DNA from 2 places in the Sphingomonas sp. ABOLG genome. Region 2 is predicted to be linked to the other one. Evidence: predicted binding sites of a transcription regulator. Region 2 holds the regulator's gene; the other holds the start of a gene.
The links. The regulator LexA, encoded in region 2, represses DNA repair genes until DNA is damaged. The targets are predictions, from matches to a motif close to GTTCCNCNCTTGTTCT.

Region 1 (4,290 bases), on a different contig from region 2:
GGCGCATCCCGTCGACCGGCACGCCCATCTGGCGAAATCGCACGGTGCGCGGCTCTATACCGCGCTGGCGGAACTGGCGATCCCGGATGATGGCACCCGCGCGGGCGCGACCATGGCCGTACTGATCGAGGACGCGCGGTGGCGAACGTCGGCGCGCGGGAAGCGCTATCTGATGGCGACGCTGAGCGACCAGAGCGGCCAGTTCGTTGCGACCTGCTTCGACGATGCGGTGGCGGCCGATCTTGAAGAGGCAGCGCGGGCGGGGGGCTGTGGCCTTGCCACGGTCGAGCTTGACCGGCGACCGGGCGAGGAAACACCGCGGGTGACGGTGAAGCGGCTGCAGCCATTCGAGACGCTCGCCTCGCAGGCGCGGTTTGTCATTGAAGTGGCGGTAACCTCCGCGGCTGCCTTGCCCGCCTTGGCCGCCGTGCTGGAACATCAACGCGGCGCCCGCGGCGAAGTGCTCCTGCGCGCGCCCGTCGGCGAGGCTGTGGGCAGTGGCGAGGCGACGGTGCTGCTCGGGCGGGACTTTCTCCTCGACCTTGAACTGGTGCACAGGATCGAGGAACTGCCAGGCGTCAGCACCGTGACCCTGCGCCAATCCGAGACCCGGCTCTCGCTGGTCGGCTGATGTTCCTCGCCGCGCTCCTCCTCGCTGCTGGCGGCGCGGAACTGCCAGCGGAGGGGCGGTAAGCGGGACCCAGCCGGTCTGCTCGCTGTTCCAACCAACCCCGCTCGAGGCAATGCCGGAGATCAGTCCCGACCGGCCGAACATGACCGAGAGTTCATATACGGTCGATCCGGGGCATGTTCATGAGCGCGGCGGAATATGCGCTAGCCCGTGATCGGAGCCGCACACTCGACATCCCCCGTGGAGCTGCGGCTTGGGGTTGCGGATCGGTTCAGCGGGGATCCCGACCGGGCAACAATTTTCGTGAGCGGCTCCGCACGGTTTTGATTGGTAGCGACGCTCAGCCGAACAACTCGCCCTGGGCGCCCAGCGGTGGTCGGAACAGGTCGGTCCTGAGCCCAAGGCGCTCGGCGCGACGGACGATGCCGTGCCGCCGCCGGGCGATGTCGAAGCGGGTTCGGAGGAGGTCTGCCCACGGACCTTGGCCTCGCATTCGTGAGAAGAAGGCGGGGTCATTGTCCCTGCCACCACGCAGCGAGGCGATCGTCGCCATCACCTTGGCCGCGCGATCGGGGAAGTGTTCGTCGAGCCACGCGCGGAACAGCGGAGCGACCTCCCAAGGCAGCCGCACGGGGATGAACGACACATCCAGCGCGCCAGCCGCTGCGGCACGCGCGACGATCGTCTCCACCTCATGATCGGTGATGGCGGGGATAACGGGGGCCATGTTGACGTAGGTGGGAATGCCTGCGGTGGTCAGCTTCGTGACCGCGGCGAGGCGGCGTTCGGGATGCGGCGCACGAGGTTCGATCGTCATGGCGATCCGTGGATCGAGCGAAGTGACGGAGATGGCGACGCTGACCAGATTGCGCTCGGCCATGAGGGCGAGCAGGTCGATGTCGCGCACCACGCGGTCAGATTTGGTCGTGATTACAAGCGGATGACTGCAGGCCGAAAGCACCTCGATGATGCCGCGCATGATCTGCCAGTGCGCCTCGATCGGCTGATAGGGATCGGTGTTGGTGCCCAGCGCAATGGGGGCGCAGCGGTAGGAGGGTTTGGCAAGTTCCTCGCGAAGCAGGCGGGATGCGTCAGGTTTGGCGAAGAGTTTGGTTTCGAAATCGATGCCGGGCGATAGATCATGGAAGGCATGGGTGGGACGGGCGAAACAATAGATGCAGCCGTGTTCGCAGCCGACATAGGGATTGATGCTGCGATCGAACGGGATATCGGGGCTTTTATTGTGTGAAATGATCGTCTTGGCCGACAGTTGCTGGACGGTGGTGCGGACGGGTGGGGGCGGGCCGTCGATCATGTCGCGCATGTCGAGCCAGTCGCCGTCGGCCTCTCGCGCGGCGAGGTTGAAGCGATCGCTGACCGGGTTGATGGTCGCGCCGCGATGGGAGCGTGGTTTGCGCATGATGGTCCGAACCACGATATAGCGGAACAAAGACGGAACATAAAGCGCTGAAGTCGGCGAAGGCCGGCCTGTCTCCGACTAAATTCGGCCAGCGATCGCCCGAGCATGGCCAGCAGTCGGGAAGAACCGCCCCGCGGTGATCAGGTCAGCGCCAGCGGCCGGTTTCCATCCAGCGCAGCAACGGCTTGAGCGGCGCGATCCAGATGATGCCGGCCACCACGTAGAACAGCGCCTGCACCAGCGCATGCCACTCGCCGACGGTGCCAGAAAGGCTGACGATCAGCGCGCACCAGACGGTGATGAGAAGGAGGATGGCGAGCATCCCCACCGGCTTGCGCCAGGACGGCGTCATGAGGTGATCCATTCCTGTTCGGTGATGATCGCGTGGAGCGGGACGTCCCACGGATCGACCGGGAGCCGTTCGACCTCCTGCACCGAAAAGGCAACCCCGATGCGGTGCGCATTCGGGTAGGCGGCAAAGGCGCGATCGTAATGGCCGGCACCCTGGCCGAGCCGGGCGAGCGTCCGATCGAACGCGACCAATGGTGTGAGGATCAGGTCGGGCACCCGTTCGGGCGCATCGGCGTCGGGCTGGCGAAGGCGGAACGGGCCGGTCGCGAGCGGCGCGTCATGCTGCCATTCGAGGAAGCGCAGCGGTGTTTCGCGATCAATCACATGCGGCAGCGCGATCCGGCATCCCGCCGCGCGCGCCGCGCTGACCAGAGCGGTGGGATCCGCCTCGCTGCCGACGGGCACATAGCTGGCGACGATCATTCCCGGCGCGAGCAACGCGGTGAAGGGCGGTGGCGGTGCGATGATCGGCGGATGAGGGCCGAGCGCCTGGCGCGCAGATCGGGCGGCGCGGCGCAGCGCCTGCTTGTCCAGCGGCGCGTCGTTCATGATGCACGGGGGCGGGTGACGGGACCGCCATGGCCGTTTGCCGGGATATCCACTGACGCCCAGTACGTCAGGTGGGGACCATGTGCGTCGGGCCAGGGCCCGGGCAGGGACAGCCCCCATGGATGATGAATAGCCTCAGGGATAAGTCTAGGCTCGTACCGGGCAGTACCCGTCACGACCAAACTAGTCATTCGGGGCGGGTTGCTCAAGGGCCTCCGCCAATCCTTCCAACCGTTCGGCGATTGCGACGAGCGTATCGAGGTCGACCGCCTCGGCCTGCGCGCTGTCGGATGGAACGGACGGCGTCGCCAGCTGCGCCGCCTGATCGTTGAACTGCGCGGTTTGCGCATCGAGCAGGGCGGATTGTTCCTCCAGCTGCGACGCCTGCGCATCGAGCAGCGCCGATTGCTCCTCGATCTGGACGGATTGTGCCTCCAGCCGGGTGGCCTGATCGGCGAGCTGCGCCTGCGCCTCGCTCACCTCGTCGGCGAGCATCAGCGCGGTGAGGAGCAGCGCCTGCGGGATGCCGCCGTCGCCGGCCGCGCGCAGCGCCTGCGGCCAGCGTTCCGCCACGATCCGGCCGAGGCGCTGCACCTCCGCCTCGCCGCCCTCTCGGGTGTTGACCGTCCAGCGCGTGCCGCCGATGTCGAGGGATACGCGCGCCATCAGCGATCGCCCTCCGGCGCGGTATCGCCAGTGCTGTCCTGATCAGTGGCGTCCTGCGCGGCGACCAGTGCGTCGATCGCGGCGACCGCCTGCGCGACCTCGCCACGCAAGGCGGCGTGCCGCTTGCGCAATGTCTCGGTCTGCTGCTCACGGCTGTCCATGGCCGCCTCGATGCGCCTGATCGCGGCATGAATCCGCGTCACAGCGTCGCTTTGTGTCATGGGACCGGATTAGGATCGCGGTGCCGCAACGGCAACCCCCGGGCTTGTGCGCGTAACCCACAGCTGGCGGCCGTCCGGTTGACGCATCATGCTTCTCTTGCGACAGCGCGCCAAAATCTGAACGAGAGGTGAGTCGGCATTATGACGAAGGTTGCGATCAACGGCTTCGGCCGCATCGGACGCTTGGTGGCACGTGCGATGCTGGAGCGCGGCGGCAGCGATCTCGAACTGGTGGCGATCAACGATCTCGCCGATGCCAAGTCCAACGCATGGCTGTTCAGCCGTGACAGCGTTCACGGCAAGTATCCGGGCACCGTCGAGGCGGTCGGCAACGACCTGGTCATCGACGGCAAGCACATCCGCGTGACCGCGGAGCGCGACCCGGCGAACCTGCCGCACAAGGAACTGGGCGTCGACCTGGTGCTGGAATGCACCGGCTTCTTCACCGATCG
Region 2 (4,290 bases):
TTCAGTGGTTGCGCTCAAGCGCGCTTGCTCCCAGGCTGATGGATAACATGGCGACTACGGCCGCGCCCGCCCCTAGCACTTACGCCCCCGCGCTTCAAACCGCGCGGGCGCGTGTGGAATCGTGGCTGGAGGCGGAGCGCGACCAGCTGCCGCTATGGCTGCCGGTGGCGCTGGGCGGCGGGGTGGCGGCGTGGTTCGTCCTTCCCAATAGCAGCGCGTGGCGCGCCGCGTTGCTGGGCGCCGCCGCGCTCGCCCTCCTCGCGCTTGCGGCATCCTCCGCCGGTAGTCGCGCTGCCCGGGTGGCGGCGATCGGCAGCATTGCTTTCGCGGCCGGGCTCGCGCTGGTGTGGCTGCGGGCGGAAACGGCGGCCGCGCCCGTCCTTGCGCGTCCCGCGATCGCGACTTTCACTGGGCGGGTGGAGGCAATGAACGCATTGCCGGCGCGGGGCCTAGTGCGGCTGCGGCTCGGCGATCTTGAGTGGCTTGATCGCAGGCCGCCGCGTGCGCCCCTCCACGTGCGCGTCAACGTAGCAGAGCAGGACGTGCCGGCCGGGCTGCTGCCTGGGACGCGGATCAGCCTGCGCGCGCGGTTGATGCCGCCTCCGCCGCCGGCGGTGCCGGGCGCCTATGATTTCGCGCGCGTGGCATGGTTCAGCGGGATTGGTGCCACCGGGCGGGCGCTCGGCTCACCCGAGATCCTGGCGGGTGCGGTCGCTGGAGAGCCGTTCCGCGCGCGCCTGTCCCGCCACATCCAGCACAATTTGGAGGGAAGTGCCGGCGGCATCGCCGCCGCGCTGGCGACCGGCGATACCGGGGGGATCGAGGAACCGGATCACGAGGCGATGCGCCGCTCCGGCCTTGCGCATCTTCTGTCGGTCAGTGGACTCCATATCACCGCGGTCGTCGGCCTGACGATGCTGCTCGCCGCACGACTGCTCGCGCTCAACATGCGGCTCGCGCTCACCGGTCGGGTTCCGCTGATCGCAGCGGCGACCGCTGCCGTGACCGCGCTCGGCTATACCTGGCTGACCGGGAGCGAGGTGCCCACGATCCGCAGTTGCATCGCCGCCTTGCTGGTGCTCGCCGCCATGGCGATGGGGCGAGAGGCGCTGACCTTGCGGCTGGTGGCGACCGGCGCACTCGTCGTGCTGCTGCTCTGGCCGGCGTCCCTGGCGGGGCCCAGCTTCCAGCTCTCCTTCGCCGCCGTCACTGCGATCATCGCGCTGGCTGAGCATCCGGCGGTCCGCCGCTGGTTCGCGCCGCGCGAGGAATCATGGGGCCGCCGCCTCCTGCGCAATGGCGGCTCGTTGCTGCTGACCGGCGCGATCGTCGAAGTCGCGTTGATGCCGATCGCCGTCTTCCACTTCCACAAGGCCGGCATCTATGGCGCGCTGGCCAATATCGTCGCCATCCCGCTGACCACCTTTGTCGTGATGCCGCTGGAGGCATTGGCGCTGCTGTTCGATACGACGGGGCTCGGCGCGCCCTTCTGGTGGCTGACGGGGCAGGGGTTATCGCTATTGTTGTGGATCGCCCGGACGACGGCGGCGGCGCCTGGGGCGGTCGCGGCACTGCCAGCGATGCCGGCGGGCGCCTTCGCGTTGATGGTCGGCGGCGGGCTGTGGCTGGCGCTCTGGCGGACGCGCTGGCGGCGGATCGGCTTGATCCCGGTCGCGGTCGGCGCGCTTTGGGCGCTCGCGACACCGCCCTCCGACCTTCTGGTAACCGGCGACGGACGGCATCTCGGCGTGCGGCTGCCCGATGGGCGCGTAGCGCTGCTGCGCGATCGGGCGGGCGATTATGCGCGTGACATGCTGGCGGAAAATGGCGGATCTGACGCCGAACCGGTGCTCTTGTCCGATCAGGGCGCGGCGCGCTGTTCGCGCGATCTATGCCGCGTCGATCTGCCGGTCGGCGACCGCACATGGCGCGTGCTGGCGACGCGCAGCGCCTATCTGGTTCCCGTCGGCGCGCTGATCCAGGCATGCCGCAATGCCGATATCGTGGTCAGCGAACGCCGCCTGCCGCGTCGCTGTACGCCGCGATGGCTGCGCCTCGATCGTGAGATGCTCGCGCGAACCGGCGGGGTGGCGATTTCGCTCTCTACCGGGCGCGTCGATACCGTGATCCGCCCCGGCGATGCTCACCCCTGGGTGCTCGCCGGGATGCCAATCCTGCCGGGCCGCTCAACGAACCGCTGGCGCAAGGATGAACAACCGACGTTTCGCCCGGAGAAAGCGTTCAGCCCGCTGCCGGCGGGCCTGCGCCCGGCCAATCAGGAATAACGCCGCAGAATCCCGGCCAACTTGCCCTGCACCCGCACCTGCGCTGGCGCATAACGCTGCGGATCATAGGAGCGGTTCGCCGGGTCGAGCCGGATCATCGTGCCTTCGCGCCGAAAATATTTCAGCGTCGCCTCGCTGTCCTCGATCAGCGCGACCACGATCTCGCCATCGCGCGCCACATCCTGCTTGCGGATCAAGGCGAAGTCGCCGTCGAGGATGCCCGCCTCGACCATCGAGTCGCCGGCAACCTCAAGTGCGAAATGCTCACCCGAGCCCAAAAGCGCCGCCGGCACCGGCAGGCTGGTGGAGCCTTCGAGCGCCTCGATCGGGGCGCCGGCCGCGATCCGCCCGTGCAGCGGCACTTCGACGACGTCGTTGGCCGGTTCCGGCAATGTAGGCGCCGGCGTGGATGAACGGACCGCCTCGCGGCTTTCCGGACGGTCGGGCACCTTCAGCACTTCCAGCGCGCGGGCGCGGTTGGGCAAGCGACGCAGAAAGCCACGCTCTTCCAGCGCAGAAATGAGGCGGTGGACCCCGGACTTCGATTTCAGGTCCAGCGCATCCTTCATCTCTTCGAACGAAGGGGAGACGCCGGTTTCGGCCAGTCGATCATTGATGAAACAGATCAACTCGTGCTGCTTTTTGGTGAGCATGCATCATCTCCGCGGCGAACAGACTGGGAACCTTTAAGGAACGTAAACCGACGCGTCAAGCAATCACGAGGATTTCTGCCGAGTCGCCCATCGCCGCAGCAGGAGCATGTGGTTGACGAACGACGAGGCAGCCTGCCCGTGCCAACGTTCGTAGCATGGAACTGTCCTGGATCGTAGCAACATAGGCCCGTCCATCGCGCAACTCTGCGCGTAGATAATCAGTGCGCGGGCCATTGGCCGGCAACGCTTCGCCAAGGATGCCGGTGGTCGTTTGTGGCAGGGGCTGCGCCGCCCCGGCAAGCGCCGCGACCATCGGCTTCACGAACAGCAAGCCGGTGACAAAGGCGGAGACGGGGTTTCCCGGTAGCCCCAGCACGGCCATGTCGCCGCGCCACCCCGCCATCAGCGGCTTGCCGGGGCGAAGCGCGATGCGCCAGAAATCGATCGCGGCGCCCGCCGCCTGCAGCGCAGGACGAACCAGGTCGTGATCCCCAACCGAGGCGCCACCGGTGGTGACGAGGACGTCGGCCGCCACATGGCGGAACGTGTCGGTCAGCGGTTCCAACCGGTCAGGGAGGATGCCGAGGTCGATGATCTCCACCGGAAGATCCGCGAGCAGCGCCCGTAGCAGCAGGCGGTTCGATTCCGGTAGTCGGCCGGGCTCGACGGCCCGTCCGGGTTCGACCAGTTCATCGCCCGTCGCGGCGATCGCCACACGAACCCGGCGCCGGACGGTGACGTCGCCCAGCCCCCCGGTGGCCGCCACCGCCAGGCGCGCCGGCGTCAGCCGTTCGCCGGCCGCGACCAGCGTATCGCCGTTCGCAAAATCGAGCCCGCGTCGCCGGATGTTGGCGCCCTCGCGTGCCGGTCCTTCGCCATCGAGCCATAAGGTATCGCCGTCGTGACGGGCCTCTTCCTGCACCATCACCGTGTCGGCGCCCTCGGGCACGGCGGCGCCAGTGAAGATCCGGGTCGCCTGGCCCGCCTTCACGGCACCTGCAAATGGCCGTCCGGCGGCGCTCTCGCCGATCACTCGCATCGGGCCCGGCAGGTCACTGAACCGCACGGCATAGCCGTCCATCGCCGACAGGTCGCGCTCGGGCTGGGTACGGCACGCGATCAACGGGACCGCCACCCAGCGTCCGATCGCGTCCGCCAGCGGCAGCGTTTCGGTCGACAGCGCGGGCGCCGCAGCCAACAGGCGCGCCTGCGCCTCTGCGACAGGAAGCAATTCGCTCATGATCCGGCGAGTGACAGATTCATGCTGTCGGCAACACCCATAATAATCGCGGCGCGGCCCTGAGGGTCAGGCGACGAAATCGCCCGACTTGCCGCCGGTTTTCTTCAGCAGG

Region 1: the regulator LexA is predicted to act here: its motif matches at 2,075-2,090, upstream of CA236_RS02330 (PA0069 family radical SAM protein).

Annotation. Positions count from the first base shown of each region.
Region 1 is NZ_QQWW01000002.1:65,230-69,519, forward strand. It holds gene dnaE (DNA polymerase III subunit alpha) at 1-631, shown strand, start outside; gene CA236_RS02330 (PA0069 family radical SAM protein) at 972-2,051, opposite strand; gene CA236_RS02335 (DUF2842 domain-containing protein) at 2,197-2,403, opposite strand; gene CA236_RS02340 (5-formyltetrahydrofolate cyclo-ligase) at 2,400-2,951, opposite strand; gene zapA (cell division protein ZapA) at 3,135-3,617, opposite strand; gene CA236_RS02350 (hypothetical protein) at 3,617-3,820, opposite strand; gene gap (type I glyceraldehyde-3-phosphate dehydrogenase) at 3,977-4,290, shown strand, end outside.
Region 2 is NZ_QQWW01000013.1:77,957-82,246, reverse strand. It holds gene gltX (glutamate--tRNA ligase) at 1-18, opposite strand, end outside; gene CA236_RS14580 (ComEC/Rec2 family competence protein) at 48-2,285, shown strand; gene lexA (transcriptional repressor LexA) at 2,276-2,938, opposite strand; gene CA236_RS14570 (molybdopterin molybdotransferase MoeA) at 2,994-4,178, opposite strand; gene moaC (cyclic pyranopterin monophosphate synthase MoaC) at 4,245-4,290, opposite strand, start outside.